DNA from 3 places in the Chryseobacterium sp. CBTAP 102 genome. Region 3 is predicted to be linked to each of the others. Evidence: riboswitches for the same ligand, from Rfam matches in the RefSeq annotation. Region 3 holds a riboswitch; each other region holds the start of a gene.

The links. A riboswitch is a leader RNA that binds a small molecule or an ion and turns the genes downstream of it on or off. The one in region 3 is predicted to bind S-adenosylmethionine.
Positions count from the first base shown of each region.
Region 1: linked by a shared signal. The riboswitch ahead of C8D70_RS21300 (alpha/beta fold hydrolase) and the one ahead of C8D70_RS13265 (TonB-dependent receptor plug domain-containing protein) in region 3 are both predicted to bind S-adenosylmethionine.
Region 2: linked by a shared signal. The riboswitch ahead of C8D70_RS04095 (SusC/RagA family TonB-linked outer membrane protein) and the one ahead of C8D70_RS13265 (TonB-dependent receptor plug domain-containing protein) in region 3 are both predicted to bind S-adenosylmethionine.

Region 1 covers NZ_QICX01000002.1:9,655-20,206, reverse strand. The annotation lists gene C8D70_RS03370 (AAA family ATPase) at 1-252, shown strand, start outside; gene C8D70_RS03365 (DUF58 domain-containing protein) at 320-1,642, shown strand; gene C8D70_RS03360 (OsmC family protein) at 1,670-2,089, shown strand; gene C8D70_RS03355 (MGH1-like glycoside hydrolase domain-containing protein) at 2,277-4,892, opposite strand; SAM riboswitch class I at 5,081-5,187, shown strand; gene C8D70_RS21300 (alpha/beta fold hydrolase) at 5,248-6,192, shown strand; gene C8D70_RS21295 (ACT domain-containing protein) at 6,192-7,730, shown strand; gene C8D70_RS03340 (O-succinylhomoserine sulfhydrylase) at 7,855-9,015, shown strand; gene C8D70_RS03335 (four helix bundle protein) at 9,044-9,430, shown strand; gene C8D70_RS03330 (homocysteine S-methyltransferase family protein) at 9,405-10,427, shown strand; gene metH (methionine synthase) at 10,525-10,552, shown strand, end outside.
Region 2 covers NZ_QICX01000002.1:158,247-168,798, forward strand. The annotation lists gene C8D70_RS04080 (hypothetical protein) at 1-102, shown strand, start outside; gene C8D70_RS04085 (hypothetical protein) at 146-628, shown strand; gene C8D70_RS21015 (hypothetical protein) at 643-783, shown strand; gene C8D70_RS04090 (RagB/SusD family nutrient uptake outer membrane protein) at 798-2,291, opposite strand; gene C8D70_RS04095 (SusC/RagA family TonB-linked outer membrane protein) at 2,309-5,242, opposite strand; SAM riboswitch class I at 5,326-5,425, opposite strand; gene C8D70_RS04100 (type II 3-dehydroquinate dehydratase) at 5,670-6,077, shown strand; gene pckA (phosphoenolpyruvate carboxykinase (ATP)) at 6,241-7,857, opposite strand; gene C8D70_RS04110 (GYDIA family GHMP kinase) at 7,985-8,890, opposite strand; gene fabD (ACP S-malonyltransferase) at 8,899-9,774, opposite strand; gene C8D70_RS04120 (LysM peptidoglycan-binding domain-containing protein) at 9,845-10,552, opposite strand, start outside.
Region 3 covers NZ_QICX01000009.1:7,326-17,877, forward strand. The annotation lists gene C8D70_RS13245 (hypothetical protein) at 529-1,278, shown strand; gene C8D70_RS13250 (fumarate hydratase) at 1,334-2,941, shown strand; gene C8D70_RS13255 (hypothetical protein) at 3,035-3,319, shown strand; gene C8D70_RS13260 (alpha-amylase family glycosyl hydrolase) at 3,569-6,406, shown strand; SAM riboswitch class I at 6,499-6,603, shown strand; gene C8D70_RS13265 (TonB-dependent receptor plug domain-containing protein) at 6,696-9,128, shown strand; gene C8D70_RS13270 (APC family permease) at 9,136-10,434, shown strand.

The DNA.
Region 1 (10,552 bases), on a different contig from region 3:
ATCATCAATACAAGAGAAAACCAATTCTTATATTTAGGGGCTTCCCCAAGAGCTTCATTAGCACTTCTTACGGCATCAAAGGCATTTGCGGCATTACGAGGAAGAGATTTTGTAACTCCTGAAGATATTAAAGAAGCAAGCTACGCTGTTTTAAGGCACAGAGTAATCGTATCTCCGGAAAGAGAGATGGAAGGTCTTACCGCAGATGAAATTATCCGCCAGATTTTAGAAGGAATAGAAATACCGAGATAGGTTAGTAGAGAGAAGAGTTTGGATTATAATTTCTAAACCCTTTCATCTGCAACCTGCAACCCAACCCATGAAAAACTTATACATTAATACACGTTTCTTTTTTGCACTCATCGGAGTGGGGATTCTGTATGTCCTTGCATTTTTCTTTCCGGTACTGATGTGGGCTGCCCATATCGTACTTCTGCTATGTTTTCTGGCCGCAATGGTAGATTTTCTGTTGATTATTAATCAAAAAAATGCCTTACAGGTTCAAAGAATTCTGCCGGAAAAGCTTTCTAACGGAGATGAGAACTTTGTGAAAATTGATATTAAAAACAATTACAGCTTTACCATAACCACTAAAATTATTGATGAAATTCCGTTCCAGTTTCAGAAAAGAGATTTCTTGATTGAGAAGCAGATTGCGTCCGGAGCCAATACATTTTTTCAATATTCATTAGAACCCAAGGAAAGAGGAGAATATCATTTCGGAGGTTTGAATGTGTATGCATCTTCACCATTGGGATTCGTCTCCAAAAGATTTATTTTCCAGAAAGATGCCATGCTTCCTTCTTATCCATCTTTTATTCATCTCAGAAAATACGAGCTGATGGCCATTCAGAGTGAATTTTTGTTAGGCGGAATCAAGAGAGTGAGAAAACTGGGACATACCATGGAATTTGAACAGATCAAAGAATATGTACCAGGAGATGATATCAGAACGATCAACTGGAAAGCCACTTCCAAAACGAATCGTCTAATGGTTAACCAGTTTCAGGATGAAAAATCACAACGTATTTTTATGCTGATTGATAAAGGACGAACCATGAAAATGCCTTTCAACGGATTAAGCTTACTGGATTATTCCATCAATGCAACGATGGCATTATCACATATTATTTTAAGAAAAGGAGACCGGGCCGGAATGATGACATTTTCTAAAAAAGCGGAGAATAAAATTGCTGCTGATAATAAATCCGGACAGTTGAAGAAAATCTCTGAAGCTCTTTATAATATCAAAACAGATTTCTTCGAAAGTGATTTTAACCGTTTGTATCAGGACGTAAAATATTCCATCAATCAAAGAAGCTTGATTCTGCTTTTTACCAATTTTGAAACCCTGGACGGGCTGAACCGGCAGCTGAAGTATCTTCGCGGAATTGCTAAAAATCACTTGCTGGTAGTGATATTCTTCAAAAATTCAGAACTGCAGACGCTGATCAACAAAAATCCTGAAAGTACGCAGGAAATCTACGACGAAATCATTGCTGAAAAATTTGAGTTTGAAAAGAAACTGATCATCCAGGAACTCCGCAAATATGGAATCTATACAGTATATACCCTTCCTGAAAATTTGAATATCGATGTTATCAATAAATATCTGGAGATAAAAGCGAGAGGAATTTTATAACTTTGTAGAAGCAATAAGCAATAAATAATGAAAATTACACTTAACAGAATAAACGACGACTTTTTATTTGAATGTACCAACGCTCAGGGAAACTCCATTCTTTTGGATAATACTTCCCAGCCGGGAGCCAAAGGAGTTTCCCCGATGGAAAGTGTACTCATGGCTGTGGCAGGATGCAGCGGAATTGATGTAGTTTCTATTTTAAAGAAGCAGCGTCAGGAGATCAAAAGTTTTCAGGCAGAGGTAGAAGGAGAAAGAGTACAGGTAGAGGATGCAAAACCTTTTAAATCAATTACCGTTAAATTTCTTCTGGAAGGAGAAATTGATCCTAAAAAAGCACAAAAGGCTGCGGAACTTTCTTTTGAAAAATACTGTTCCGTATCCAAAACGTTGGAACCGAATGTAGAAATCGGATACGAAGTGTATCTGAACGGAGAAAAAATTTAATCTCTTACATAAAAGAGCAAAGAGGCTGTCTCAAAAGTCAAACAATCTGGCTTTTGTCATTCTGACGAAGGAAGAATATCATTGATAACCAAACATATGAGATTCTTCGCTACATTTCATTTCGTTCAGAATGACACTTTTGAGACAGCCTCTTTTTTATTACTCATTACCAATTACTCATTGCTTATTAAAAGGTGAGTCTTGGTTTTATCAGTTTCGCTACAGTGGCGGTCCATCCTGTTTGGTGGGAAGCCCCTACGCCACGGCCGTTATCTCCATGGAAATACTCAAAGAAGGTAATATAATCTCTGAAATGTTCATCATAATTGAATTTCGGATTCCCTCCATTGAAAGCCCTTTGCCCATGTTCATCCTTTAAAAATATAGAACAAAGTCTTTTGCTGATATTTTGAGCCACTTCATCAAGGTTTCTCTTGTCGCCGCTGCCTGTTGGAAGTTCTACTTTCAGGCTGTTTCCATAATAATAATGAAAACGTTGCAGACTTTCTACAATCAGAAAGTTGATAGGAAACCAAATGGGTCCGCGCCAGTTGCTGTTTCCGCCAAACATGCGGCTGTCACTTTCTGCCGGCGTGTAGTAGACCATGTTTTCCTTTCCATGTACTGAGAATACAAACGGATTTTCTTCGTATACCTTAGACATGGCACGGATTCCGTAAGAACTCAGGAACTCATTTTCATCAAGCATTCTGGTCAATACCTTTGTCAGTCTGTTTTTGCGGAGTATACTCATCAGGTGTTTTCTTCCCTGTCCTTCTTCGTCCCAGTGGGAAACCAGCTTGGTGAGTTCCGGCTTATTTTTTAAGATCCATTCCATTCTGGTCCTGAAATTCGGCATCTTTTCCAATAAATGATGATCTACAATTTCAACGGCAAACATAGGGATTAAACCTACAATACTTCTTAGTTTTAAAGAAACACTGTCTCCGTTTCCGAGCTGTAGTACATCATAGAAAAATCCGTCTTCTTCATTCCAGAGACCTTTTGTGCCTTCACCCAGATTTTCCATCGCTTCAGCGATATAAAGATAATGTTCAAAAAATTTGATCGCCATATCTTCGTACACCTTGTAATATTGGGCAAGTTCCATCGCAATACGCATCATATTCAGTGCATACATCGCCATCCAGCTTGTTCCGTCTGCCTGTTCCAGATGCTGGCCATCCTTTAGTTCCATATTCCGGTCAAAAGCTCCGATATTATCGAGACCAAGGAAACCGCCACCAAAAATATTTTTCCCTTTTTTATCCTTCCGGTTCACCCACCATGTGAAATTAAGCAGCAATTTCTGGAAGACTTTTTCTAAAAATAATAAATCCGGCTTTCCGTTATTTTTTTCATCAATTTTAAAAACCCGGAAGCATGACCATGCATGTACAGGAGGGTTCACATCACTCATATTCCATTCATAGGCAGGAAGCTGTCCGTTGGGATGCATGTACCATTCTTTTGTAAGCAGCAAAAGCTGTCCCTTGGCAAATTCAGCATCAATGATGGAAAAAGGAACACAGTGAAATGCCAGATCCCATGTTGCATACCATGGATATTCCCATTTATCAGGCATAGAAATAATATCCTTATTATGGAGATGATTCCATTCTGTATTTCTTACATATTCGTTGAAATTTCTTGGTGCTTCAAAGTTGGGATCACCTTTCAGCCATTTTCCTATATTATAATGATAGAACTGTTTATTCCAGAGAAGTCCGGCAAAAGCCTGTCGCTGTACATTTCTTTCATCTTCGTTTACGGTGTCATTCTGAATTTCTTTATAAAATTCCTCAGCTTCAGCCTGCCGCGTATTGAAAATGGCATCAAAGTTTTCAAAAGGCTCATCGGTCTCTTCAGGGCATAATCTGAATTCAAAAACTTTTGATTCTCCGGCTCCGATAAGCTCATCAATCAGAAAAGAGGCTTTTGTTCCCCGCTTTTCGGGATTTACTGTATTCGTTTTATCAGTAATGAAATTATTGATTCCGTCTTTGAAATACATATTTTCAGGAGCAGGAGCTCCGTAAAGTTTAGACGTATTGGTTTCATTATCACAAAATACACTTTCTGCGTTTAAATTCCTGGAATAGAATTTCTTGATCGAAATGCTGTCATGTCCAATGTTAATACTTCCGTCGGGAGATGCATTGATTTCTCCCTTATACGTATTGTATCCCCATTTCCAGTTGTTTCTGAACCATACAGTCGGAGCTACCAGAATAGGAGCTTCATGCTGACTTCGGTTGCATACTGTTATTCTGGCAAGAATATCATTGTGATCGGCTTTACAGTATTCAATGAAAATATCAAAATATTCATCATTATCGAAAATTCCGGTATCGAAAATCTCATATTCCGGTTGCTTTTTGCTGCGTCTTCCGTTTTCTGCAACAAGCTCATCGTAAGGAAATTCATTAATTGGATATTTATACACCATTTTCATATAGCTGTGAGTAGGCGTATTATCCAGATAATAAAAGATTTCTTTGATGTCTTCCCCATGGTTCCCCTGAGGATTGCTCAATCCGAAGAACCGTTCTTTTACCATTTTGTCCTTCTTGTTCCAGAACGAAAGAGCAAAACACAAAAGCTGCTTTACGTCAGAAATACCGGCAATGCCTTCTTCACCCCAGCGGTAGGCATAGCTTTCGGCATTATTATGATTGGTAAAGTTCCAGGCATTCCCGTTCGGGCTATAATCTTCGCGTACATTTCCCCACTGCCGGTTACTTACATAAGGTCCCCAGTTTTTCCATTTGATATCTTGTAATCTATCTTTTTCGGCGGTCATATCTCATCATTTTTCCACACGAAGTTAGTTTTTTTGACAAGTAATTCCAATTTTTTTCATCTGAATAATTATTAATATAGTCTTGAAATGCTTGTGTTTAAGGGCTTTTTTAAATATTAAAATAATTTTTTTTTGAAATTAAAAGAAAAGAACTACCTTTGCATCATTCGTTCATTCAAATATTGAAAATGTTATCAAGAAAGGTTGAGGGATTAGACCCTATGAAACCTTAGCAACCCTTTGTGCAAGCAAAGAAGGTGCTACGTTCTACCAAAGTATTTTGGACAGATAACTTACTGAAGTTCTTTTCAGCCATTTCCTGTGGCATTTTCAATTGTATTAAAATTTAATAGAATTGAAAACAGAACTAAACTATATTAATCTTTCGTATCAAACAAATTCCCAAAAGGAATACCATATCCCGTTAAGCTATCAGCTTTTTGGGAAAGATCTGTTTACAGCCCCTGTCATTTTAATCAACCACGCCCTTACCGGAAACTCAAATGTATCCGGAGATAAAGGCTGGTGGAAACAGCTGGTAGGAGAAAACCAGATTGTTGATACTGATCAATACACTGTTCTGTGTTTCAATATACCCGGAAACGGATATGACGATTTTTTAATTGAAGACTATGAAGACTTCACCCCTTCAGATATCGCCGCAATATTTCTGAAAGGACTTGAAGCTTTACATATCAAAAATTTATATGCCATTATCGGAGGCTCTCTGGGAGGAGGGATTGCCTGGGAAATGCTTGCCAAGCAGCCGGATCTCGCAGAAATATTTATTCCCATAGCCTGTGATTACAGAACACACGACTGGCTTCATGCGCAGTGTCTGGTTCAGAAATTTTTATTGAATGATAAAGAAGAACCATTACAGAAAGCGAGAATTCATGCCATGCTGTGTTACAGAACTCCACAGTCACTCAATGACAGATTTCAAAACCAATATAATCAGGAAAAACAACGCCTGGAATCAGAAGACTGGTTGGTTTATCATGGTAATGCACTGAACGAAAGGTTTAGTTTAAAAGCATACAAGCTGATGAATCATCTCTTAATGAATATAAACGTTGCTGAAGAAGCACTGGAGAACATACAGGCACGAATGCACATGATCTCCGTAGATACAGACTTATTCTTCCCGGCTTCTGAAATCCGGATGTGTTTTGAAAACTTAATAGAGAAAAATAAGGATGTTTCTTATCACGAGATCCAATCTATACACGGGCATGATGCCTTCCTAATGGAATATAAACAATTAAATAATATCATTAAAAACATTTTACAGAAGTAATGAAAAATGCTAACGAAATAAAATTTTTGAAGAACAGATCAATCGTCAAATTTGAAGGAGAAGATTTCCTGGGAGAAATCGGGATTGACGGACGTATTTTTAAAGCGCTTACTTTAGCGCGCATCAGTGTAGGTGTAATTTCTCAGCAGGCCGTAGAAAACGGAATTTCTATTCTGGTTCACGCCAATGATGCAGAAAAAGCAGTAGCCTGTCTTATTGATGAATTTGAAGAAGAAAGAAAATCAGGAAAAGTTTCCCAGATCTATAGTATCAATAATGTTTCTGTGATTGGTTTTGTAGCAGAAGATTTTAATAAGGTCTTTGCAGAACTGGCAAGAAACAATGTTTTCCCATTGCTTTTAAATCAGGTGGCAGGAGAAAACAGAGTCAATATCGTAGTGACTTCTTCACAGGATGAAAAAACAAAAAATATCATAGAATCTGAAATTTTCAAAAAGCCAAAGACAGTTCATCTGGCTATCATTGGTCACGGAAACGTAGGAAAAACCCTGATAGAACAAGTGCTTGAATCAGCAGAAGAAATTAAAAAACGTAAAAAAATTGATCTTAAAGTAGTCGCAGTAGCCAACTCTAAGAAAATTGCCTTCAACAAAAAAGGATTTGATGCCAATTGGAAAGATGAGGTTTTAACCGCAGAACATCCATCGAACGTAGAAGAACTGATTAATTTCTCGAACGAAAATCAACTGGAAAACCTGATCGTTGTAGATAACACAGCCAGCAAAGATTTTGTTAAAAACTATCATGCTTTGGCAGAAAACGGATTTGATCTCGTTTCTTCCAACAAAATTTTTAATACGCTTCCCATTGAGGAATACAGAAAACTAAGATATACGTTGAGCAAAAACAACAGACGTTATCTGTATGAAACCAATGTTGGTGCAGGTCTTCCGTTAATTGACACCATCAAATTATTACACCTTTCAGGAGAGAATATTACAAGAATTAAAGGCGTATTCTCAGGAACATTGAGCTATGTTTTTAATAATTTTTCTTTAAGAGATGATAAATTTTCAACCATCATCAACGAAGCTCTTGAAAAAGGATACACAGAACCGGATCCAAGAGAAGACTTATCAGGAAATGATGTAGCCAGAAAACTATTGATTCTTGCGAGAGAATTAGACTTAATCAATGAATTCGGAGATATCAATATCCAAAATCTGGTTCCGGAAAGCTTATTGGAGGTTTCAAAATCAGAATTCCTTTCAAGACTGGAAGAACTGGATGATGAATACCAGAAGATAAAAGAAAATCAGGAACCTGGACACGTATTGAGATATGTAGGTGATCTGCACGGTGATCTGCAGACAGATAAAGGCGAGTTGGATGTGAAACTGATTTCAGTTCCTGCAACTTCCGCTTTAGGTCAGTTAAAAGGTTCAGATTCAATCTTTGAAATTTATACAGAAAGTTACGGAGAAAATCCAATTGTTATCATGGGAGCCGGAGCCGGAGCACAGGTAACGGCAAGAGGTGTATTCGGGGATATTTTAAGAGTAAGTGAAACAAAATAATATTTAATGTAACAATCTAATAATGTATCAGTTTACCAATAATTGGTGTCGTTATTCTGAGCAAAGCGAAGATTTTAATTGGTACATTGTCAGACTGCTATATTGGTAAATTAATTAAAACTATATGGAAAATTTTGAAACATCAGCAATAAGAACCCAGACGGAAAGATCTCAGTTTGATGAGCATTCTACACCATTATATCTTACTTCCAGTTTTATATTTCAGGATGCGGAAGATATGAGAGCCAGCTTTGCTGAAGAAAAACCTAAAAACCTATACAGCCGTTTCTCTAATCCCAACGTAACAGAGTTTACAGATAAAATTGCTAAAATGGAAGGCGCAGAAGCAGGATATGCCTTTGCAACGGGGATGGCTGCCATCTATTCTACATTTGCCGCATTGCTGAATGCCGGAGATCATATTGTAAGCTGTCAGTCTGTATTCGGGTCTACGCATACTTTGTTTACCAAGTATTTCCCGAAATGGAATATTGAAACCTCTTATTTCAAAGCTGGAGATGCGGAAAATGTTGAACAATACATTAAGCCCAATACAAAGATCTTATATCTTGAAACACCTACCAATCCGGCTATTGAAATTCTGGATCTTGAGTTTTTCGGACAGATCGCTAAAAAGCATAATCTTATTTTTATTGTAGATAACTGTTTTGCAACACCTTATCTTCAGCAACCAATCAAATACGGTGCAGATATTGTGGTACACTCAGCTACGAAACTGATTGACGGGCAGGGAAGAGTTTTAGGAGGAATAGCTGTAGGAAAAGAAGACCTGATCAGAGAAATTTATCTTTTCGCAAGAAATACAGGACCTGCATTATCTCCTTTTAATGCGTGGGTATTATCCAAAAGTTTAGAAACATTGGCAATCCGTGTAGAAAAACACTGTGAAAATGCTTTGAAGGTGGCCGAATTTTTAGAAAGCCATCCTAATGTGGAATTAGTAAAATATCCATTCCTGAAATCCCATCCAAATTATGAAGTAGCCAAAAAGCAGATGAAGCTGGGAGGAAACATTGTAGCATTTGAAATAAAAGGAGGAATAGAAGGCGGAAGAAACTTTTTAGATAAGATACAAATGTGTTCGCTGTCTGCCAACTTAGGTGATACAAGAACGATCGTTACGCATCCGGCATCCACTACGCACTCCAAGCTTTCTGACGAAGAAAGAAATGAAGTAGGGATTACTGCAGGGTTGGTTCGTTGCTCAGTAGGGCTGGAAAATGTGGAGGATGTCATTGCAGATTTGAAGCAGGCTTTAGATTAGTTAATTGTTAACAGTTTATAAGAACTCAATGAATAGAGATTACACAGAATTAGCAATTTGGAGAGAAGGAAGAAAGTTGGTGCATTTAACTTATGCCCTTACTGCAAATTTTCCTAGAAAAGAGCTATTGGCTTTAACGGTTCCAATAAGAAGAATGGCAACTTCAGTTTCGTTGAATATAACGGAAGGAAGTAGAAGAGAGGCTTCTGAAGATACTTTACAGTTTCTGCATATTGCTGGAAAATCTCTCTGTAAACTGGAAACTCAATTCCATTTTGCTTCAGACCGGCATTATATTTCTAAAGAAGATTTTGAAATCATCAATAAACAAATCCTCTTATGCAAAAAACTGGTCAGCGGATTTATAAACTATTACAAATTGATAGAAAATGAAAAATTCAGAACGATTATATAAAGCGCTATCCGAAAGAATTTTGATTCTTGACGGTGCCATGGGAACCATGCTTCAGAGATACAAATTTGAAGAAGAAGACTATCGCGGGGAGCGTTTTAAAGACTGGGAACATCCTGTAAAAGGAAATAATGACCTGCTTTCTCTGACGCAGCCTCAGGCGATTGAAGAAGTTCACAAAAAATACCTGGAAGCAGGAGCAGACATCATTGAAACCAATACCTTTTCAGGAACTACCATTGCAATGGCAGATTATCATATGGAAGAACTGGTATATGAACTGAACTATGAGTCAGCAAAAATTGCCAGAAAAGCCTGTGATGAGTATACCGCGAAAAATCCGGACAAACCGAGATTCGTAGCCGGATCTATAGGACCAACAAACAGAACAGCTAGTTTAAGCCCTGACGTTAATGATCCAGGATACAGAGCCATCACTTTTGAAGAACTGAGAGTGGCATACAAACAGCAGTGTGAAGCTTTGCTGGACGGAGGTTCAGATATCCTTCTGGTAGAAACCATCTTTGATACCCTGAATGCAAAAGCTGCCTTATTTGCGATTGATGAATTACAGGACGAAAGAGGAATAAAAATTCCAATCATGGTTTCAGGAACGATTACGGATGCATCCGGAAGAACATTAAGTGGGCAGACGGCAGAAGCTTTCCTGATTTCGGTTTCCCACCTGAATTTATTAAGTGTAGGTTTCAACTGCGCGTTGGGAGCAGATCAGCTGACTCCTTATCTTGAAACACTGGCTCATAATTCAGAATTCTATGTCTCAGCATACCCGAATGCCGGTTTACCGAATGCCTTCGGAAAATATGATGAAACTCCCGAAGATATGGCAAGGCAGATCAAAGAATATGTGGAAAAAGGACTGATCAACATTATCGGAGGATGCTGCGGAACAACTCCGGAGCACATCAAAGCGATTGCTGACCTGGTAGATCAGTATTCACCAAGGAAAGCTGGGAATTTGCTAAAGAATATTATTTAGCATACGGGAAATTTTCAGTGACTGCAGCTTTTAAGCAAGCACAGGGATTTATTGAGGCAGAATGCCAATAACGCCTACTATATTTTAGAAGAATAAAATGAAGTATTTAAGATTATCAGGCCTTG
Region 2 (10,552 bases), on a different contig from region 3:
AATGGAAAAAAATTCGACAGAATTAACAAAACTATACAGGATATTATCTTCAACAAAAATGAAGTGAAACAACTAGAGCCTTCCACTATAGCATATGAATAAAAAGTATCTGATTGTGGTTAAATATATTTTTTCAATATTCTGCATGATAGGATTTCTAAGCAGTTACGGACAAAAACTATATAAAATAGAAAAAGATCAATTCGGGGAACCTTTATTAAATAATAAAGCAGAATATTCATTTACAGAAAAACCTTCTGAAGAAGATTTAAAAAAAATCGATACTACAGCATATTATGTTCAAATTTTTGAAGATCAATACCACAACGAAAATGAAGTAAAAAATCCAACAATTATTATTTTTCATGATGATGGTTATTTTAGAGAAACATCACTTTTGGCATTTGGGAAATTTGATGAGCATAGAGGAAAAAATTCTGTTTATTATGGAGGAAAATATAAAATAAAAAATAATAATATTCAACTTGAACAATTTGGAAATTCTCCAGATTCAAAAAATTGGTATACAAGATATATAACTAAAGGTAAAATAGAAAATAATAAAATTATTTTTAATGAAGGTTTAGTTTCTGTTTTTGAGAAAAGAAAAAATTTATCCATAAAATAGCGAAATCTTTAATTTTGGAAACAATAAGTAAAGCAGGTCAACAAGCCGCAAATTGGAATAATTGGTTTTGGAAAGGATATTTTTCAATGACTTATGAAAATAACTTTAAAAACAAAAACCACCGCAAAAGCAGTGGCTTAAAAAAATCAATCTAATTATGGACTATATCTTATAAATTCGGGTTATTCTCAAACTCCCTCTGTGGAATGCTGAACAAGTAATAATTACTATTCGGTACAAAAGCAGATTTATCCGGGAAATCAAGCACAGAATGTCCTTTACCGTCTACGGTTTTCACAGTACCGTCCGGTGTAGTGATCTGAACTTTTATCGGTTTGCCATCTGCATCTACAAACGGTTTTCTTACTACTGTACCCTGCGTTCTGATAATATCTGAAAGCGAAAATCCTTCTCCAAACAATTCTTTTCTTCTTTCAATCAAAATGGCATCTACTACTGCATTCTGTGACAATGATCCAGAATAAATATTAGCATTTCTCGCTGATTTCAATTGATTCAAAACAGCTACAGCCTGAGAGACATTTCCGTTTCTCGCTTCAGCTTCGGCTTCAATTAAATACATTTCTGCAGCTCTCATATACACAATGTCTGCAATAAGAGTAGGTTTAAATTTAAACTTAGCATACCTCAGCAATCCATCTCTACCTTTCTGCCCATCCCATGAAAACAACTGGGATCTGATGTCATTAGTATCAAAAAGATCCTTAAAATAAGGGTCTGCCATAAAACTGTAATAATAACTTCCCGATGAAGACACATCCAGATAATGGAAAGCATAACTCGCATCCGACTGCTCCTGTGTCTGTGCATGTCCCCAGATCCATTCTGCATTGTTGATATCATTAAAGCCATCTTTATATTTCTCCGGAGCCATCAGTGGAAATCCTTCTCTTGCAATTTTTGCAGATGCTGAAGCTTTGCTCCATTCACCAGTATTCAGATAAGTTCTGGCCAGAAGTCCATTCACAACAGAACGGTTGATCTTATCTTTATTGTTTCTTGTATAACTTTTTAATAGGTTATCAGCATCCATAAGATCGCTTTTAATCAAGGTATAAATATCCTCAAGGCTTGCTCTTTTCTTCCCTACCGTACTGGTTGTAGAAGGTTCAGTATAAATAGGAGCCGTCAAAGCCGACCTATCTTTAAGATAGCTGAACTGATAAAAGCTCGCCAGATTAAGGTAGCAGAAAGCACGTAATGCTTTTGCCTGTCCTTTCACCTGATTCTTTTTCTCCTGACTGCCTTCCGTTCCATCAATTCTTGTAATCACATTATTCATATTATTGATAGTGGAATACAATAAAGACCATATAAACAGCGGGCGGCTAGCTGTACTGTTCACCATTTCTGTAAAGGCATAGGTAGAAGCAAAACCATACTTATTAGTCAATACTGCTACATCACTTCCCATCGCATCACTAGCTCTTAAAACTGTGGAATACCCGATATTGGCATAGGTTGTTCCGTCATTATTAAATTTTGCCCAGGTACCGTTCACTACTGTCTCAGCACTTTCAGCTGTTTTGAAAACTTCTACGCTGTTGGCCTGATCAGTCGGAGCGGTATCCAGCTCACTTTCACAGCTTGCCAGCGACAAAAATCCGATAAGAGCAAACGATAGATATTTTAATTTTTTCATTGTTTCAATTTTAAAGGTTAAAGAGTTGCCTGAAGACCAAAAGTGATGGTTCTCATCGCAGGATATCTGTAATACGTTGTTCCGTCCAAAGCCTGCTCAGGATCCATTCCTTTATGTTTATAGAAAGTCAGAAGGTTTTCTGCCTGGATATAAATTCTGAACTTTTTCAATCCTATTTTCTCAAAATAATCCTCAGGAAGTGTGTATCCTAAGCTTAGATTTTTAAGTCTTGCATACGTCCCGGAATACAGGAATCTGGAAGACGTTGAGGTCCAGTTATTCGTTGTTGTACTCAATCCCGGAACGTCTGTATAAGGATTATCAGGCGTCCACCTGTTCAGCATTTCGGCACTCCATGCACGTCCTCCCGCACTTCCGTTATGCATGATGGAAGTATAATCGGTATCTAAAATTTTACCCCCGATTTTGAATGTCAGCAATCCTGAAAAATCAAAATTCTTATAGGTGATGCTTGTACTGATTCCACCTGTCAGCTTAGGTAATGCAGAACCTTGTAATAGTTTTGTAGCTTTTGAATATTCCGAAGTTGTTCCTTCCACTGAGTTTCCGCTGGCATTGGTAGTAACAGTTTTCCATAAGGGTTTTCCATTGCCTGGATCCACACCAACCCATTCCGGAATAAAGAAATCATATACAGAACCTCCTACTGTCAGCAATTTAGTTCCTACCACAAGAGAACCTCCGGGTAATTTGGTTACTTTGTTGTTTAAAGTACTTAGGTTCACATCTACATTCCATTGAAAATCATCATTCTTAATAGGTATTGTAAATAATGAAAATTCAAATCCTGTATTCTGGATGGTTCCGATATTCGCAGGATAATCACTGATTCCCAATGATGGTGCAACCGGCATATTAAACAGAAGATCCTGGCTTTTTCTTTTAAAATATTCGATATTCCCTTTAATCCTGTTATTCAGAATGGAGAATTCCAATCCTACATTTAAATTAAGGTTGGTTTCCCATTTCACATTATTGGTAGAAGTCTTTTCAAGGGTTGTTCCCGGTTCTCCGCCAAGGCTTATAAATCTATAAAGCTCCTGATACGCATAATAAAGCGGCTGCCCATTAGGTCTAAGTAATTTATCATTCCCCTGACCTCCGTAGCTGGCACGCAATGTCAATTGATTGAAAACATTCAGGCTTTTAATAAATTCCTCATTGGATATTTTCCACGAACCTCCCACTGACCAGAATCTCCCCCATCTGTTATCCTTCGCAAATCTCGAAGAACTGTCTGCCCTTCCTGAAGCTGACAGGAAATAGGTATTATTATAGTCATACTCTACTTTTCCAAGGAAACTTAATAAACTCAATTTATTGCTGTTTCCACTGAAACTTCCCAGCAGAGAAGCAGCATCCGGTTCATAGTAATAAGGAAGTGAAAACTGGCTTCTCGTTCCTGAAATGGTCTGATAATCGTATTTATAAAACTCGTGTCCTGCTAAAGCATTTACATGGTGCTTTCCAAACTTTTTATCATAAGTTAGGATATTACTTGTCGTATAAGAAAGTGTTCTGGTATTGGTTTTCGTTACCGAACCTCCTATTTCAGCACCTTGCCCCAATAATGGATTTGAGTAATAATGTCCGTTATAATTCACTAAATCCACAGAGAAGCTGGTCTTGAATTTCAACTCCGGCAAGAAAGTGAATTCCATGAATCCTTTTCCGGAGAAGTTATCTTCTTTGTTTTCGTTTTTGTCTAAAGGCAGTGTTGCAGCGGCATTCTGATTCTGAAGCGCATTCGTAGGCCTGTATTTTCCAAAATCATAAACCGGGTTTCCATCAGCATCCAAAATATAAGTACCATCTGCATTTCTTTCATAATAAGGATAGAATGAAGGAATAAATCTTGCAGCGTTGATGATGTTACTCGCCTTGGAATCCGAAGAAGTAGGCGCCTGCTGAACACTGTTTGTATAATTCAGGTTTACTCCAACATTAAGCCATTTTTTCACTTCGGAATTGATCTTCAATCGGGTATTGTATCTTTTATAGCCTGATTCAATCGCCATCCCTTTATCATCCAGATACCCCAGTGAAAAGAAGTAATTGCTTTTATCACTTCCTCCGCTGATATCAAGATCCACCTGATTTCTTGAAGCTACTCTCTGTAAAATATCTCTCCAGTCATCATTCCAAAGCGGCGATGCACCAGGTAATAATTTCCCATCTGTTCCTACCGGTTTTGGATAAGCAGTGCCATATGGATTAATTCCAAGGGTCGAAACAAGATTATCAGTTGCCATTTGTGCAGCCTGCTGAGAAGAAACTTTGCCAGACTGATATCCGTTTCTTAACGCTTCCCAATATAATTGAAAGTATTGATCTGTGTTTACCTGTTCATAATCTTTGACAGCTCTTCCTGAGAATCCCTGACTGATATTAAAATTAACTCTGGCTTCTCCTTTTTTCCCTGATTTTGTAGTGATGATAATAATCCCGTTTGCTCCTCTTGAACCATACAAAGCACTTGCTGTAGCGTCTTTCAAAACACTTATAGATTCAATATCGCTTGGGCTAATGGAGTTCAGGTTTCCGTCAAAAGGAATCCCGTCCACTACGTATAAAGGATCACTGGAAGCACTGATTGAGCCAATTCCCCTGATACGGATGGTAGAAACTGCGCCGGGCTGTCCCGATGCACTGGTAGTTTGAATTCCGGCAACCTGTCCTTCCAGTGCTTTGGTAATATTCGTAACTGGTCTGTTATTGATTTTATCGCTGGAAATTGTAGCTACAGAACCGGTATAGCTGTTTCTTTTTGCTTTTCCGTACGCTACCACTACTACCTCATCAAGTTCCTTTTCATGAAGGCTATCTTTTTTCGGCCTGGAATTCTGTGCATTGATGCTGGTTATTCCCAGAAAAAAAGCAGCAACCGGAGGTATCCATGCTTTAGAATTGAATAAATTTTTGCTAATCATAATCAATTTTATTTATCATATATTAAAATTTTACCCTTTGCAGAAAAGTCAGCAAAGGGCATCGATAAATACGATAAACCAAATGCTTATTTTTCCTTAAAAGGCTGAATGTAACACCTTGCCCCACGAGGCAGGTTGTTAAGATTTCACAGGGTCAGTTCCCTCTATCTTTCTTTATAAGCCGATCGAAATATGATTGCAAAGCTAAAAACTTTTAGTCTACAAAACAAGTAGACTTGTTTATTTTTCATGATAATTTTTTAATAATTAACATAAATTTTTAATAAAACCCACTACAATAAGAAGTTGCAGACCTTATCATTTATTCAAACATGACAAATATCATTGTCAATAATTCAATAGCATGAAAATTCAGTATACCTTAATTTTTGTGTGATTTATTGAAAAAACTTTTTAATTTTATGCTATGAAAGTTTTGATCATCAATGGCCCTAACCTCAATCTGTTAGGCACAAGAGAACCGGAAATCTATGGAAATGTTTCTATGGAAAGTTATTTGGAAAATTTAAGATCCGAGTTTCAGGCTTATGAATTACAATATTACCAGTCTAATATTGAAGGTGAGCTTATCAACAGGCTTCAGGAGGATGATTTTGATGCGGTGGTAATTAACCCGGGAGCTTTCACCCACTATTCTTATGCAATTGCTGATTGTTTGAAGAATATCCGCAAGCCGAAAGTAGAAGTTCACATCAGCAATATCTACAAAAGAGAAGAATTCCGACAGAAATCTGTAACAGCCGCTAATACGGATGCCGTTTTATCTGGCTTTGGAATGGATGGGTATAGATTGGCTTTATTAAGTCTGAAATAATTCAGTCGTTTATTTTCCCGCAGATGGCACAGATTTTCACAGATAATTATAGAAAAAAAACATATGTCAGTAGTTGCACTGCTGCAAAAATCTATTAAATTTTGAGAAATAAAATACAAAAGCCTCATCATTGATGAGGCTTTTGTACGTTTATGGTTAACTATTAAATAGTTTGTTCCTGTAATTGAGGTCCTGAAGCTACTAACTTCTTACCTTCTTCAGTATCACAGTACTGTTCAAAATTCTTGATATATCTTGAAGCAAGATCTTTTGCTTTTTCTTCCCATACCGAAGCATTTTCATAGGTATCTCTAGGATCTAAAATACCTGCAGAAACGTTTGGTAATTCAGTAGGAATTTCAAGATTCATAATTGGAACCTGAGCTTTAGGAGCATTATCAATAGATCCATCAATGATTGCGTCAATGATTGCTCTGGTATCTTTAAGCGAAATTCTCTTTCCTGTACCGTTCCAGCCTGTATTTACCAAATAAGCTTTTGCACCGTGTTCCTGCATTTTACCGATCAATGTTTTAGAATACATTGTTGGGTGTAATGTAAGGAATGCTTCCCCAAATGCAGGGGAGAAAGACGGTTCAGGTTCTGTAATACCTCTTTCCGTTCCGGCTAATTTTGATGTATACCCGCAAAGGAAGTGGTACTGAGCCTGATCTTCATTCAGGATAGAAACCGGAGGAAGTACTCCGAATGCATCTGCTGAAAGGTATACAATCTTCTTGGCATGACCTGCTTTAGAAGGCAATACAATTTTGTTGATATGATATATTGGATAAGAAACTCTTGTGTTCTCAGTGATTGAACCGTCTGTATAATCTGCTACTCCATTGTTAATAACAACGTTTTCAAGAAGTGCATCTCTTTTGATGGCAGCGAAGATATCCGGTTCTTTTTCTTCAGATAAGTCAATCACTTTAGCATAGCATCCTCCCTCATAGTTGAATACTCCGTTGTTATCCCATCCGTGCTCATCGTCACCGATAAGGTATCTTTTAGGATCAGCTGATAAAGTAGTTTTACCTGTTCCAGAAAGACCAAAGAATAAAGCAACATCACCTTTCTCTCCAACGTTCGCAGAACAATGCATGGAAGCCATACCTTTTAACGGAAGGTAATAGTTCATCATGGCAAACATTCCTTTTTTCATTTCACCTCCGTACCAGGTACCTCCAATGATCTGTAGTTTTTCAGTAAGGTTGAACATAATGAAGTTTTCAGAGTTTAATCCCTGAGCTTCCCAGTTCGGGTTTGTTGTTTTTGATCCGTTGATTACGGTGAAATCCGGCTCACCGTAGTTTTCAAGTTCGTAGTGAGAAGGACGAATGAACATATTAGTAACAAAATGCGCCTGCCATGCTACTTCAACGATAAATCTTACTTTAAGTCTCGTATCTGCATTCGTTCCGCAGAATGTATCTACTACATAAATCTTTTTAGATTCAGCAAGCTGGTTCAGCACTAGTTCTTTACAAGACCCGAAAATTTCTGCTGTTGTAGGTAGGTTTACTTTACCATCCCAGAAAATTGTATCTCTTGTAACATCATCCTGAACAATATATCTGTCTTTAGGTGAACGACCTGTGAAAATTCCTGTTTTTACCGATACTGCGCCAGATTCCGTAAGCTCAGCTTGCTCAAACCCCTGATTTTCAGGAGAAACTTCAGCCTGATATAATTCTTCATAAGAAGGATTATACACTACTTCATAGTTTCCTTTAATCCCTAATTTCTCTAAATCCTGGATGATTTTAGTGTTTTTCATTTTACTTATATTTTCTATTTCTTTATTGACTTCAACAAAAATAATATTAATTATTTGTTAAAGGTGGTTTAAATATACTGATATAAGTCAGAATGACAAATAAAAAAAAAGGATTGTAATTGCTTGATTATAAGCTAATTATATTTTCCCATTCTAAAACAGTGGAAAAACCTTTCTCCCAAAAATAGTTCTTATAGTCCCCAAATTTGGCACTCATTACAAAATCTCCACCCCATGCACCTAAACTTTTGACAAATAAAGGGCAATCTGAGAATAATTTTTCTTTAACTGTGAGAATTTCAAGAAAATTTGCAATTTTATGCTCATGAATCATCATTAATTCGGAAAATTTTTCCAATTCATTGCATAACAATATTTTTTTTGTGAGATCTGAAAATTCATTCACCAATTCCGGAGACTTCTTTTTGGACTTGTATAAGTTGATTCCCTCTCTACTATCCTGCTTCTGATTTAAATGGATAAAAATCAGTTCATTTTTAAAGGATGGACTGAAATCTACCTTCTCATATTTTATCTCAGGTTTACTCTGGAACAGAACTGCAGATTTTTCTTTAGCTACAGCGATATCGTATCCACTGCCACCTAAGCTGATAGTATTAAGATAAAAAGGATCAACCTCTGCCCATTCTGCCAGATTGTTCATCAGGGTGGAACTGCTACCAAGCCCATAATCCGCCGGAAACTGAAGATTGGTTTTTAAATGATAAGTAAGGTCTGCTTTGAATTTACTGCTAGAAAGCTGCTGAACATTTTGTAGTGTTTTGGTAATGAATTCAGCACTTGATGGAATATTGGTTTCCAGAATCTGCCAGTTTTTATAATCTATGACAGCTTTTAACCATAATGTATTCTGATGATAAGCTTCCCAAAGAATAAGAGAGTTTCCATCTTCTTTTTCTTCAAAGAAAAACTCTTGTCCCAGCCTGGTAGGTACCGCTAAGACAAGAGCTCCATCTATTGCGAAATATTCTGAAGTAAGCATAAGCTTTCCCGGTGAAAATATCGCGTTCATATTTTTTATTAGATTGCAGAAGTTGCTTCTACAGATCCGTCAATTTTTTTGATTAATCCCTGAAGGGTTTTTCCTGGTCCTACTTCTACGAAGTTTGATGCACCGTCTTTAATCATATTCTGAACAGATTGTGTCCATTTTACAGGACCGGTAAGCTGAGCGATCAGGTTTTGTTTGATCTCATCAGGATTTGTTACCGCTGTTGTCGTGATATTCTGGTATACAGGAATGGTTGCTTTTCTGAATTTTGTTTTTTCGATAGCTGCGGCCAGTCTTTCCTGTGCAGGCTGCATCAATGGTGAATGGAAAGCTCCGTTTACTGGTAATAGCAATGCTCTTTTAGCTCCTGCTTCTTTCAGTTTTGCGCAAGCTTCTTCTACTGCGGGTGTTTCTCCGGAAATTACCAATTGTCCCGGACAGTTATAGTTGGCAGGAACAACAATTCCGTTGATCTGTGCACAGATTTCTTCAACCTTAGCATCTTCTAAACCTAAGATAGCTGCCATAGAACTTGGATTGGCATTGCAAGCTTCCTGCATAGCCTTTGCTCTTTCAGAAACTAATTTCAAACCGTCATCAAAGGATAAGACTCCGTTGGCAACCAAAGCTGAAAACTCTCCTAAAGAGTGTCCTGCAACCATTTCAGCACCAAGACCATTTACGGCTTTTAATGCTGCTACTGAATGTATAAATATTGAAGGCTGGGTAACCTCTGTTTTCTTAAGATCCGCATCCGTACCGTTAAACATAATGGAAAGAATGTCGAAACCTAAAATTTCATTGGCAGATTCCATCAGATCTTTAATATCTTTTCTAGAATCATACAATTCTTTTCCCATTCCTACGAACTGAGATCCCTGCCCTGGAAATACAAGTGCTTTCATGTATTGAATTAAATATTATGCAAATATAACTATAATGTTAATAATATTCTTTTAAACAGCTATAAATCATTTAAGGTACTAACCTGATTACTCTATAACCGGTATTTACATAAGCACCATTAGCTTTAGATTTTACAAACTCAAATTTGGTAGCAAGCTGAGTCTGAACTTTATTCATCTGTTTAAAGATCTCTCCTTTTTTATTTTCTCTGGTTAACATGTCATTAACAACATCAAAACCTACGATTGCATATTTTGGTGGAGTTTTACAGTATTTGCTTTTATAAGCAGCCAGAATTTCTTTTTCAAAATTTCCGTCCGTATTAATCTTTCTATCCATCAGATATACCAGACTTGCCTGGCTCAGTTCGTCTACTCTCTTCTCAAAAACCGGAGAATAGAACATACTGAATGCTTTTATTCCCTGAACTTCTTTAGAAATAGCGATCATTCTGTTGGCAAAAGAATCTCCAGCAGCATTATCATCATTTGCTAAAATGGCAATAACCGGTGCAGACTGTCCTGTCATCATATTCTGATCCGGCTGAATATCTGCCGGGGAATTAACAATAATGATATTAGGATTTTTCACCGCTTTTTCAAGTCCGGCTTTGATATAATTGGCATTTTCTTTTTTAGCATCTGCCACTATATATATTTTCTGATCTGAATAAATTCCTTTTACCTCTTCTACAATCTTATCAGCATAGGTCTGATTGTTGGTCTCAACAATAATAAGATTACTGTAGTTATAGAGTTCCGGAGAGTTGGCAAATGG
Region 3 (10,552 bases):
TGACATTATTAATCTTTAATGAAATAAAAAACGGTTTGATTTTATTTGGCTTCTATAAAGATACTTATAAACTCAGGATCATGCAATTTATAACCATTATAAATATTAATAATGAAGACTGATATTACTCATGTTCTTAAAATGGGTAATATATCTGTATTCATAATGGTTTTTTATTGTATTTTTGGATTTTCCCAAAAGGTAAGAAATTTTAAATCCTAAATTTTTTGCAGGGAATAGTATGGAGGTACTTCATAATAAAAACTATATAACATGAAAAATTTTCTTTGTTTACTATTTTTAGTTTACTCAATCTTTTTTAATGCGCAAGTCGCAATAGGAAGCTCTGTAACAGATCACAAGGGTAAAGTAGAAACTAAAAACTTTACACAATTCCTGAATTCTGAAACGATTTTTGTTTTCCCCCCTGTTTATGATAAATCTGTTTATGAAAAGATTTTAAAAGATACCTGGACGATCACACCTTACAAAGTATTTCTCTACGGAGAAGCTGATCTTACCGATTTCATGAGTGATAAATACTCATTTGCAACGGTGGATGGGAAGATAGTGGAGAAAAATATCTCAACATCTATCTATACTTATTTTTCTTTTTTTACATTCGATATGAAAGAAAAAACGAAAGAAATTGAGAAATTTTTAAGCAAAAGCAAAAAGAAGGAGGACTATGATTTATTTGAAAAGTATAGACAGTATGTAGGGGGATTTTATTTGTTTCAAAAAGGGGAATTAGTACAGTCATCATACGCTAATTCAATTAAAGAAACCTCTAAATTGGCACAGTCTGAAGACATATTTTTTAATTTTAAACCAGGGTTTTTGAAAAATTATTTTCAATCTGTTCAAAAAGGGATCAGTGATAAAGCGGCGAGTAGTGTGTACGATGTTTTTAAAACTCCTGAATTAAAAAAACTTCAAACAGCAACTTTATATGTGCCCAATTATATTGGAATCAAATTTAATCCCAATCTATATAAACTTGAGGATAAGGAGCGGAGCGAAGAGGATAAGGCAGATTTATTTTCAAAATATGAATTTAAATATGAATACATAGATGACAATGCATTGAGTGAAAAGATTTTGAATAATGAAGATATTTATTATTTCCGTTATGTGAGAATGAATAACGGGAAATTTTTAAATATAGTAGAAGCAAAAACAGGAAAAATTATCTACTCTGAAAGTATCTTTGGAATGTCGTACAATTTAAAGCCTGACTATATTAAAGATATTAAAACAGCAATAAAGAAGTTCTAATCTAAAATGATTCTTAGTAGTATAATTCTTAATTTTGCACAAACAAAAAAATTGAATGGATTTTAGATATCAGGATCCGTATCCTATTCAGAAAGATGATACGGTGTACAAAAAACTTACATCAGACTATGTAAAGGTGGATAAACTGGGTGACAGAGAAATTTTGACAATTGATCCGAAAGGACTGGAGTTATTGGCTGAAGAAGCAATGGCAGATGTTTCTTTCATGCTTCGTTCTTCACACCTGGAAAGCCTTAGAAGAATCATTGATGATCCTGAGGCTACCGATAATGATAGATTTGTTGCCTATAACCTTTTGCAGAATGCTGCAGTAGCTGTAGAGGGAGCTCTTCCTTCATGTCAGGATACAGGTACAGCAATTGTAATGGGGAAAAAAGGAGAAAATGTTTACACAGGAGTAGATGATGGTGAATACCTGAGCAAAGGAATCTTCAATACCTATCAGAAAAGAAACCTAAGATATTCCCAGGTGGTTCCTTTGACGATGTTTGATGAAAAAAATTCAGGATCTAACCTTCCTGCACAGATTGATATCTATGCTAAAAAAGGAGATTACTACGAATTTTTATTCTTAACAAAAGGTGGAGGTTCTGCCAACAAAACATTCTTGTATCAAAAGACAAAATCTTTACTGAACGAAAAATCTCTTGAAGAATTCATCAAAGAAAAGATTTCAGACCTTGGTACGGCTGCATGCCCGCCTTATCACTTAGCATTGGTAATCGGAGGAACTTCAGCAGAAGCCAATCTTGCAGCTGTTAAAAAAGCGTCAGCAAAATATTATGACAATCTTCCTACAGAAGGAAATGAAGCCGGACAGGCTTTCAGAGACCTTGAATGGGAAGCAAAAGTTCAGAAAATCTGCCAGGAAAGTGCCATCGGAGCACAGTTTGGAGGAAAATATCTTACGCATGACGTAAGAGTAATCAGACTTCCAAGACACGCAGCATCCTGTCCTGTAGGAATGGGAGTTTCTTGTTCTGCAGACAGAAATATCAAAGGGAAAATCACAAAAGAAGGGATTTTCCTTGAGCAATTGGAACAGAATCCGAAAAGATTCTTACCTGATACTCCTCCACACCTGGAAGAAGCTGTTGAAATTAACCTTAACAAGCCAATGCCGGAAATTCTTGCTGAACTTTCCAAATATCCGATCAAAACCAGATTAAAACTGAACGGAACATTAATCGTAGCAAGAGATATCGCTCACGCAAAAATTAAAGAAATTATCGACAGCGGGAAACCAATGCCGGAATATTTCAAAAACCACCCAATTTATTACGCAGGGCCTGCAAAAACTCCGGAAGGAATGGCTTCAGGAAGTTTCGGACCTACTACTGCCGGAAGAATGGATGTTTACGTAGACGAATTCCAAAGCCATGGCGGAAGTATGATCATGCTGGCAAAAGGAAACAGAAGTAAAGATGTTACCAATGCCTGCGGAAAATACGGAGGTTTCTATCTTGGATCTATCGGAGGGCCGGCCGCCATCCTTGCCAAAGACAATATTGTATCTGTAGATGTTGTAGACTTCCCTGAATTAGGAATGGAAGCCGTAAGAAAAATTGAAGTAAAAGACTTCCCTGCATTCATCATTACCGATGATAAAGGCAACGATTTCTTCGCAGATCTTGCCCACTAATTAGTTTAAAATTAAAATAAATAACAAAATAGAACGCTGATCTTTTGTGTAAAAAGGAAAAAAGTTCTATTTTTGCCTAAAATCTTTAAGAGAATGATAACGATATTATCAGCATTTTGGCCGTTCTACCAGTTCCTTTGGACTATATTCTTCATTACTATGTTCTTAGTAGGATTCTGGTGTATTTTCATGTTCTTCGGATTAGTAATCCCAATGTGGCTAACTGAAGGTTTGAAAGAGTATTTCGGAAAAGTAAAGCCTTTCGACCCTGAAGATATCAGAAGAAAGCTTATTTCTGAGCAGGAAGGTGTAGAAGTTATCTATAGCGAGCCTAAAGGAAACGGACCTTTCCTTCACGATCACGGACATCATCATTAATTGATTGTCATTGCTTTTTCACCTGAATTCTGAAAAAGTAATATCAAAGCAAAACAACATATATAAACCGCTTAAGCAATTAAGCGGTTTTTCTATTTATTATTTCTCAGACTTTCCGGAGATATTCGAATTTGTTTTTGAAGGGCCGCGTAAAGTTTTTTTTCTTCTGTAAATGAAATATTTGATGTACAGCGATGAAAATACTCGTTATGAAGAAAAATTTATACTATATTCGATAAAAAATAATAAATGAAAAAGTTTTATTCTGTTGTTTTTCTGCTGATTACATTGAGTGTTTTCGGGCAGATCAATTATACGATTTCTCCCAATCCATTCAATGAATCTGATGCTGTTACGCTTACGGTTCCGGGAGATCAGATTGACGAATCTGCATGGGGAGTTTCCAATAATGCCATTTACATCTGGACATGGTCGTTTGATACCAATTATCAGAATAGTCAGGATTGTCCTACCAATGGAAGCTGGAACAATTCCAATGACCTGAATAAGCTGAATTATAATGCGGTAACAGACAGTTATTCACTTACTTTTACTCCCACAGCTTTCTTTGGAAGAACAGGGATCGGAAGGTTTGGTTTTTTATTAAAAGATAAGACGGGATCACACCAGACTTTACCTGATATTTTTGTAAACGTAGGTACTTTAAGCTTAACGCTTACAAATCCATTAGTGAACAGCCTCACTTCAGTTCCTGTAGGAAATTCCATTACTATTACTGCTACAACCAGTACCAATGCAACATTTCAGTTAAAAGCAAACGGAACTGTTATCAATTCTACAACAACTCCTTCACAATCTTATTCTTACAGTTATACAGTTACTCAGGATGCCAGTATGGAACTTGTGGCAACACAGGGAACCAATTCCAAGGCTGCGGCATTCATTGTGCAGGTTCCAAGAAATGTAGTGTCCCAGTCAATACCAAACTGGATAAGGCAGGGAATTAATTATGATCCGGCAGATCCTACCAGGGTGGGATTGGCTTTATATGCTCCGGGGAAAAGTTTTGTACATGTTATAGGAAGTTTCAATAACTGGACGGTGAATGATACATATCTGATGAATAAAGATACCACAAATCCTGATCTGTACTGGATTGAGCTCAATGGAATTACCCCTCAGCAGCTCAATACTTTCCAATACAGAACCAATGATTTAAGAAAAGTAGCAGACCCCTATTCGCCGCAAATCTTATCTTCCTATGATGATCCATGGATTTCGGCTTCTACCTATCCAAACTTGCCTGCATTTCCTGCCGGACAGGGCTTTGAAGTGTCAACATTTAAAACAGGTCAGACCGCTTATAACTGGCAGGTTACCAATTTTCAAAGACCTGCGAAACAGGATCTTGTAGTCTATGAATTACTATTGAGAGACTTTACACAGGAAAAGAACTGGCAGTCATTGATCGATAAAATTGCTTATTTAAAAAACTTAAAAATTAATGCCATAGAATTAATGCCCATCATGGAATTTGATGGAAATCTTTCATGGGGATACAATACTTCCTTCCATTATGCATTGGACAAAGCGTATGGAACTCCCGAAAAATTCAAAGAATTTGTAGATCTATGCCATCAGAACGGAATTGCAGTCATTCTGGATGTAGCATTTAATCACGCTACAGGACGTTCTCCTCTGGTAAGACTCTGGAATGTAGATCCGGATGGCGATGGCTATGGAGATGTTGCGGCCAACAATCCTTACTTCAATCAGGTTCCGAAACATTCATACAACGTATTTAATGATTTTAACCATACAAGCCTTTCAACGCAATATTACGTTGAGAGATGTCTTGAGCAATGGCTGACTGAATATCACATAGACGGATTCCGCTGGGATTTGACAAAAGGATTTACACAAAGCTGTTCCGAAAATGATGAAGCCTGTACCAATGCCTATCAGCAGGACAGAGTGGATATTATGAAGCATTACGCAGACAGGCAATGGGCTATTGATCCCAACTCTTATATGATCTTTGAACATTTGGGAACAGATGCGGAAGAACAGCAATGGGCCAACTACAGAATAGCAGAAGGAAAAGGTGTTATGCTTTGGAATAAGCAGACAGATCCTTACAATCAGAATACGATGGGATATAAGGAAAACAGCAACTACGACCGTATGAATCACAGTCTTCACGGCTTCACCAATATGAGTGCTGTAGGTTATGGAGAAAGCCATGATGAAGAGAGACTGATGTTTAAAAATCTTGCCTATGGTGCTATAAACGGAAGTTACAATGTGAAAGACCTGAATACCGCTCTTGAAAGAATGAAAACCTTCGGGGCAACTTTCTTTACTATTCCAGGTCCGAAAATGATCTGGCAGTTTGGAGAATTAGGATATGAATTCAGCATCAACAGATGTGCAAACGGTACCATAGACAACGGATGCAGAACCGATGAAAAACCTGTGGCATTCACTTTAGGATATGATACCAATGCGAACAGAAAGGCTGTTTATGATACATGGGCTAAAATCATCAATATCAGAAATACCTATCCGGTTTTTAAATCTAAAACCTACAGTATAGAATCCAATAACCTTACGAATGATCCTAATGGTCTCATTACAAGAATTTATGTATATGATGCAGCTATTACAACAGGAATAAAGAATGTTGTTGTATTGGCTAATTATACTACTTCCGCACAGAATGTCGTGCCTTATTTTCCTTACACAGGTCAATGGCAGAATCTGATGGACAACAGTATTTCAAATGTAGCCTCCACAACAGCTCCAATCACTTTACAACCTGGAGAATTCAGAATCTTTGGAAATTATGCGGGCGCTTTGTCAACTGTAGATACCAATGCAGTCAACAAGCTATCCCTTCAGATTGCAGATAATCCGGTTCGGAACGGAATCGCTAAACTCATTTTCAGTAAAGCAAAAAACGGAGAGATTTCAATTTTTGATATGACGGGTAAAAAACTGGATACTTACAAACTGGATAAAGAGAATGGAGCTTATAATATGAAGGTTAATTATCCGGCAGGAACGTATCTTGTACAGCTGAAATCAGATACAGGAATAGCCATTCAAAAGATGATGATTCAATAAGCTAAAACATAGAATAATAATAAAGGCAAATTTGCAGATCAGCAGATTTGCCTTTTTTTGTAAGTTCAGAAAAATAGTCTACTTTTGCAGTAGATTTATCAAGAAAGGTGGAGGGATTTGGCCCGGTGAAACCTTAGCAACCTGCACGGTTCCAGAGTGTAAAGGTGCTAATTCCAACCCTTTGGGGGAGATAAGTGAAGTCAATACTCTATATGAATTCCATTTCTTGAAGTCTTGTGTATCTGCGGAAAGATCCGTCAGGTCCGTATTATTAATTGGCAGGAATAACATGAAAAAATTAATCACAGCTGTACTATTGCTTGGAGCAATTCTCGTAGCTGCTCAGGAAAGTGAGGAAAAAGGAAAACAGATCGAAGATATCATCATCGTCGGAAACCGAAATGTTAAAAGAACAAAGCTGGAAACGCCGGTTCCTGTAGATGTTATCAATATCGACAAGATCCAGAGAAGTTCTCCGCAAATGACCGCCCAGGATCTCCTGAATTATGTGATCCCTTCATTTAATGCAGTGAGACAGTCTGCTTCTGATGGTACCGAACATATTGACCCTGTTACTTTAAGAGGGATGGGTCCTGATCAGGTTTTAGTATTGCTTAACGGAAAAAGAAGACATACTACTTCTTTGGTGAATTATCAGAATACCGTCGGAAATGGCTCTGTAGGAACAGATTTGAGCGCTATTCCGGTTATTGCTATTGACCGGATTGAAGTCCTGAGAGACGGAGCCGCCGCACAATATGGCTCTGATGCTATTGCGGGAGTCATCAATATTATTCTTAAGAAAAATGCAGGAGCTTCGGCAAGTCTTACCTACGGATTAACCGGAAGAAATGATGGAGATACTTACCAGGCAGGAGTTAACTATGGAACCTCATTAGGAAAGAAAGAAGGTTATATTAATCTTTCCCTGCAATTAAGCCACAGAGGAAAAACCACAAGAACGCAAAATCACGATCTGGATATTTTCGGAGATAATTTCGCTTATGAATTTGCAGGTGACTCTGAAGCCGTAAAAGCTGCCAGGGCTGCGGATGATGCAGAAATTGAAAAAAGAGGATTAACGCGTGACGATTTTAATTTTCAGATCGGAGATGCCCAGATCAGGCAGGGACAGCTTTTTTTCAATTCAGAATATCCTTTTAATGATAATTTTAAACTCTATTCTTTCGGAGGTTTCAGTATTAAAGAAGGAGAAGGGTTTGGTTTCAGAAGACTTCCCAGTGAAAAGTCTAATGTGGTTTCATCCATTTACCCGAATGGGTTTCAGGCAATTCTTGGATCTCAGGTATATGATATTTCTTATGCTGTAGGAGCAAAATATAATATGAATGACTGGCTATTCGATGTAAGTAATACATTCGGGAGCAATACCTTCAATTATAATGTAAGCCATACCAATAATGCTTCCCTGGGAGCAAAATCACCAACAGGTTTTTATGGCGGAGCACACAGCTTCCTTCAGAATACGGTGAATCTTGATGTTTCCAAGAATATAAACCGTTTTAATATTGCTTTCGGGGGTGAATTCAGGTTTGAGCAATACCAGATCAAAGCGGGTGATGAAGGTTCTTATACCCAATATGACGTCAATGGAAACGTTGCCACTGAAGGATCTACAGTGTTGGGAGCAGGCGGATCTCAATCCTTTATCGGATTTTCTCCCAATAATGCCTTGAAGAAAGACAGACATTCCACCGCAGTATATGCAGATATTTCTTATGATTTAGATAAAAAACTCAATATTGACGCCGCTGCCAGGTTTGAAAATTATTCGGATTTCGGAAATACCTTGAATGGAAAACTTGCGCTACGATATGAGTTTGTAAAAAATTATGCAATAAGGGCAGCGGTAGGAACAGGCTTCAGAGCGCCTTCCCTTCAGCAGCAGTATTTCAATAATTCCTATGCGGATATTTCTAATTCCGGTTCAAAGATTGTGACCAAAGGAATATTCAGCAACGATAGCGAAGCCGCTAAAATTCTGGGATTTGATAAACTCAAACAGGAAACTTCTGTCAATGCAAGTGCAGGATTGACATTAAAACCATTAAAAGGACTGTTTATTACAATAGATGGTTATTTCATTAAAGTAAAGGACAGAATTGTGATCACCAGCAATATTACAGATCCAAGATTAGATCAGTTTAAGGTAGAAAGCGGACGTTTTTTTGCCAATGCTATAGACACAGAAACAAAAGGAGTAGATATGGTGGTATCCTATGACTGGATTCTTGGGAATGGAAAATTAAATATGAATCTTGCCGGAAACTATACGGAAACAAAAATTACAGACTTTCATTTTCCTGAAAACTTAGGAACACCTCAGGATCAGTTTTTTGGCCCGGATCAGGTCAATATCATTGAAACTCTGTCTCCAAAAACAAAAGCTTCATTAGGATTAAATTATGGAATCGGGAAATTCAGTTTTCTCGTAAGAAATACCTATTTTGGTAAAGTAATAAGAGATGGTTATCCTTTTGGAGACGTGCAGGAGTTTTCTCCAAAAGTTGTAACAGACATCAGCGTTGGGTATGATATCAACAAAAATATCAATTTTACCGTAGGTGCCAACAATGTATTTGATGTCTTCCCGGACCGTCAGATTTATAAAAATTCATATTATGGAGTATTCAAATATGCGCCGGTGCAGATGGGAACTTTGGGGAATTATTTCTTCGGAAGGCTTAATTTTAACTTTTAATCATTAAATGAGTACTGCCTCACATCAGATTGGCTGGAAAACAGCCGCAGCCATTGTCGTTTCCAATATGATCGGAACCGGAATTTTTACCACCCTGGGATTTCAGCTTTCTGATATTACCAATACCTACAGCATTTTCCTGCTGTGGAGTATCGGAGGAGTACTCGCTTTGTTCGGGGCTTTTTGTTACGCAGAACTGGGTTCCCATTTTAAAGGAAACGGAGGCGATTTTATTTATCTCAAAGAAACCTATCATCCCATATTCGGATATCTCATAAGCTGGATTTCACTCATCATAGGATTTTCCTCTCCCGTAGCGCTGGCAGCTTTGGCTATGTCAAAATATCTTTCGGTATTTGATTATAGCTTCGGAAACGGTTTTGCGATAGCTGTGATCTTTCTGGTTGCGGCCGCACTTTCATTTAGCTTGAAAACATCCAGCAGGTTTCATAACTTTTTTACCTTCATTAAGATAGCTTTTATTATTGTACTGGTTATTCTTGGAGTAGGGATTTCAAATTCACCACAGATGGGCAATAGTCTTAATTTCAGTGACAGCTGGCAGAATGAGATTATGCTTCCTGCCTTTGCGACTTCCCTGGTATTTGTGACCTATTCCTACACTGGCTGGAATTCCGCATCCTATATCGCCGGAGAAATAAAAGATGTTCAGAAAAACCTCCCCAAATCACTCATCATAGGAACTGTTTTTGTGACGGTAAGCTATATTCTGGTGAATTATATTATGCTGAAACACGCACCTGTCAATCAGCTGGCAGGAAAAGAAGATGTGATGGGAGAAGCAGCGGTCAATATGCTGGGGCCGGCTTTCGGAAAGATTGTCAATATTTTTATTGCCCTGCAGCTGGTGGCAACCATAAGCGGATACTTGTGGGTAGGCTCAAGATTAACACAGGCTTTTGCAAAATATACCTACATCTGGAAACCCTTATCTGCAGGAAACGAAAAAGGAATTCCGGTAAAAGCTGTTTTTACCCATGCCGTGATTGCAGCCATCATTATTTTAACGGGAAGCTTTAAAGAAATTTTTGTGTATACTGCTTTTATTTTACAGCTTTTCGCAAGTCTTGCAATCTCAACGGTTTTCTTCCTGAAGAAAAAAGACAGGAAAATCTTTAAATCTAATGCTTTTCATATTTTTCCGGCTGTTTTTCTGTTATTCAGTATGTATATCCTTTATTTTACATTCATTCATAATCCTAAAGAAAGCCTGATAGGATTAGGAATTATTGCAGTAGGAATTATTTTATATGTAATAGACAGAAGACTCTCCAAAAGATCTTAGAGTCTGAATTCAATATCATACACCATTTTATAATTAAGTTTTTCGCCTATCCCTTTTATTGATAATAGCTTCGACAGGCTCAGTCTGACAATGCTCAAAAATTTGGGTTGGTATTCGG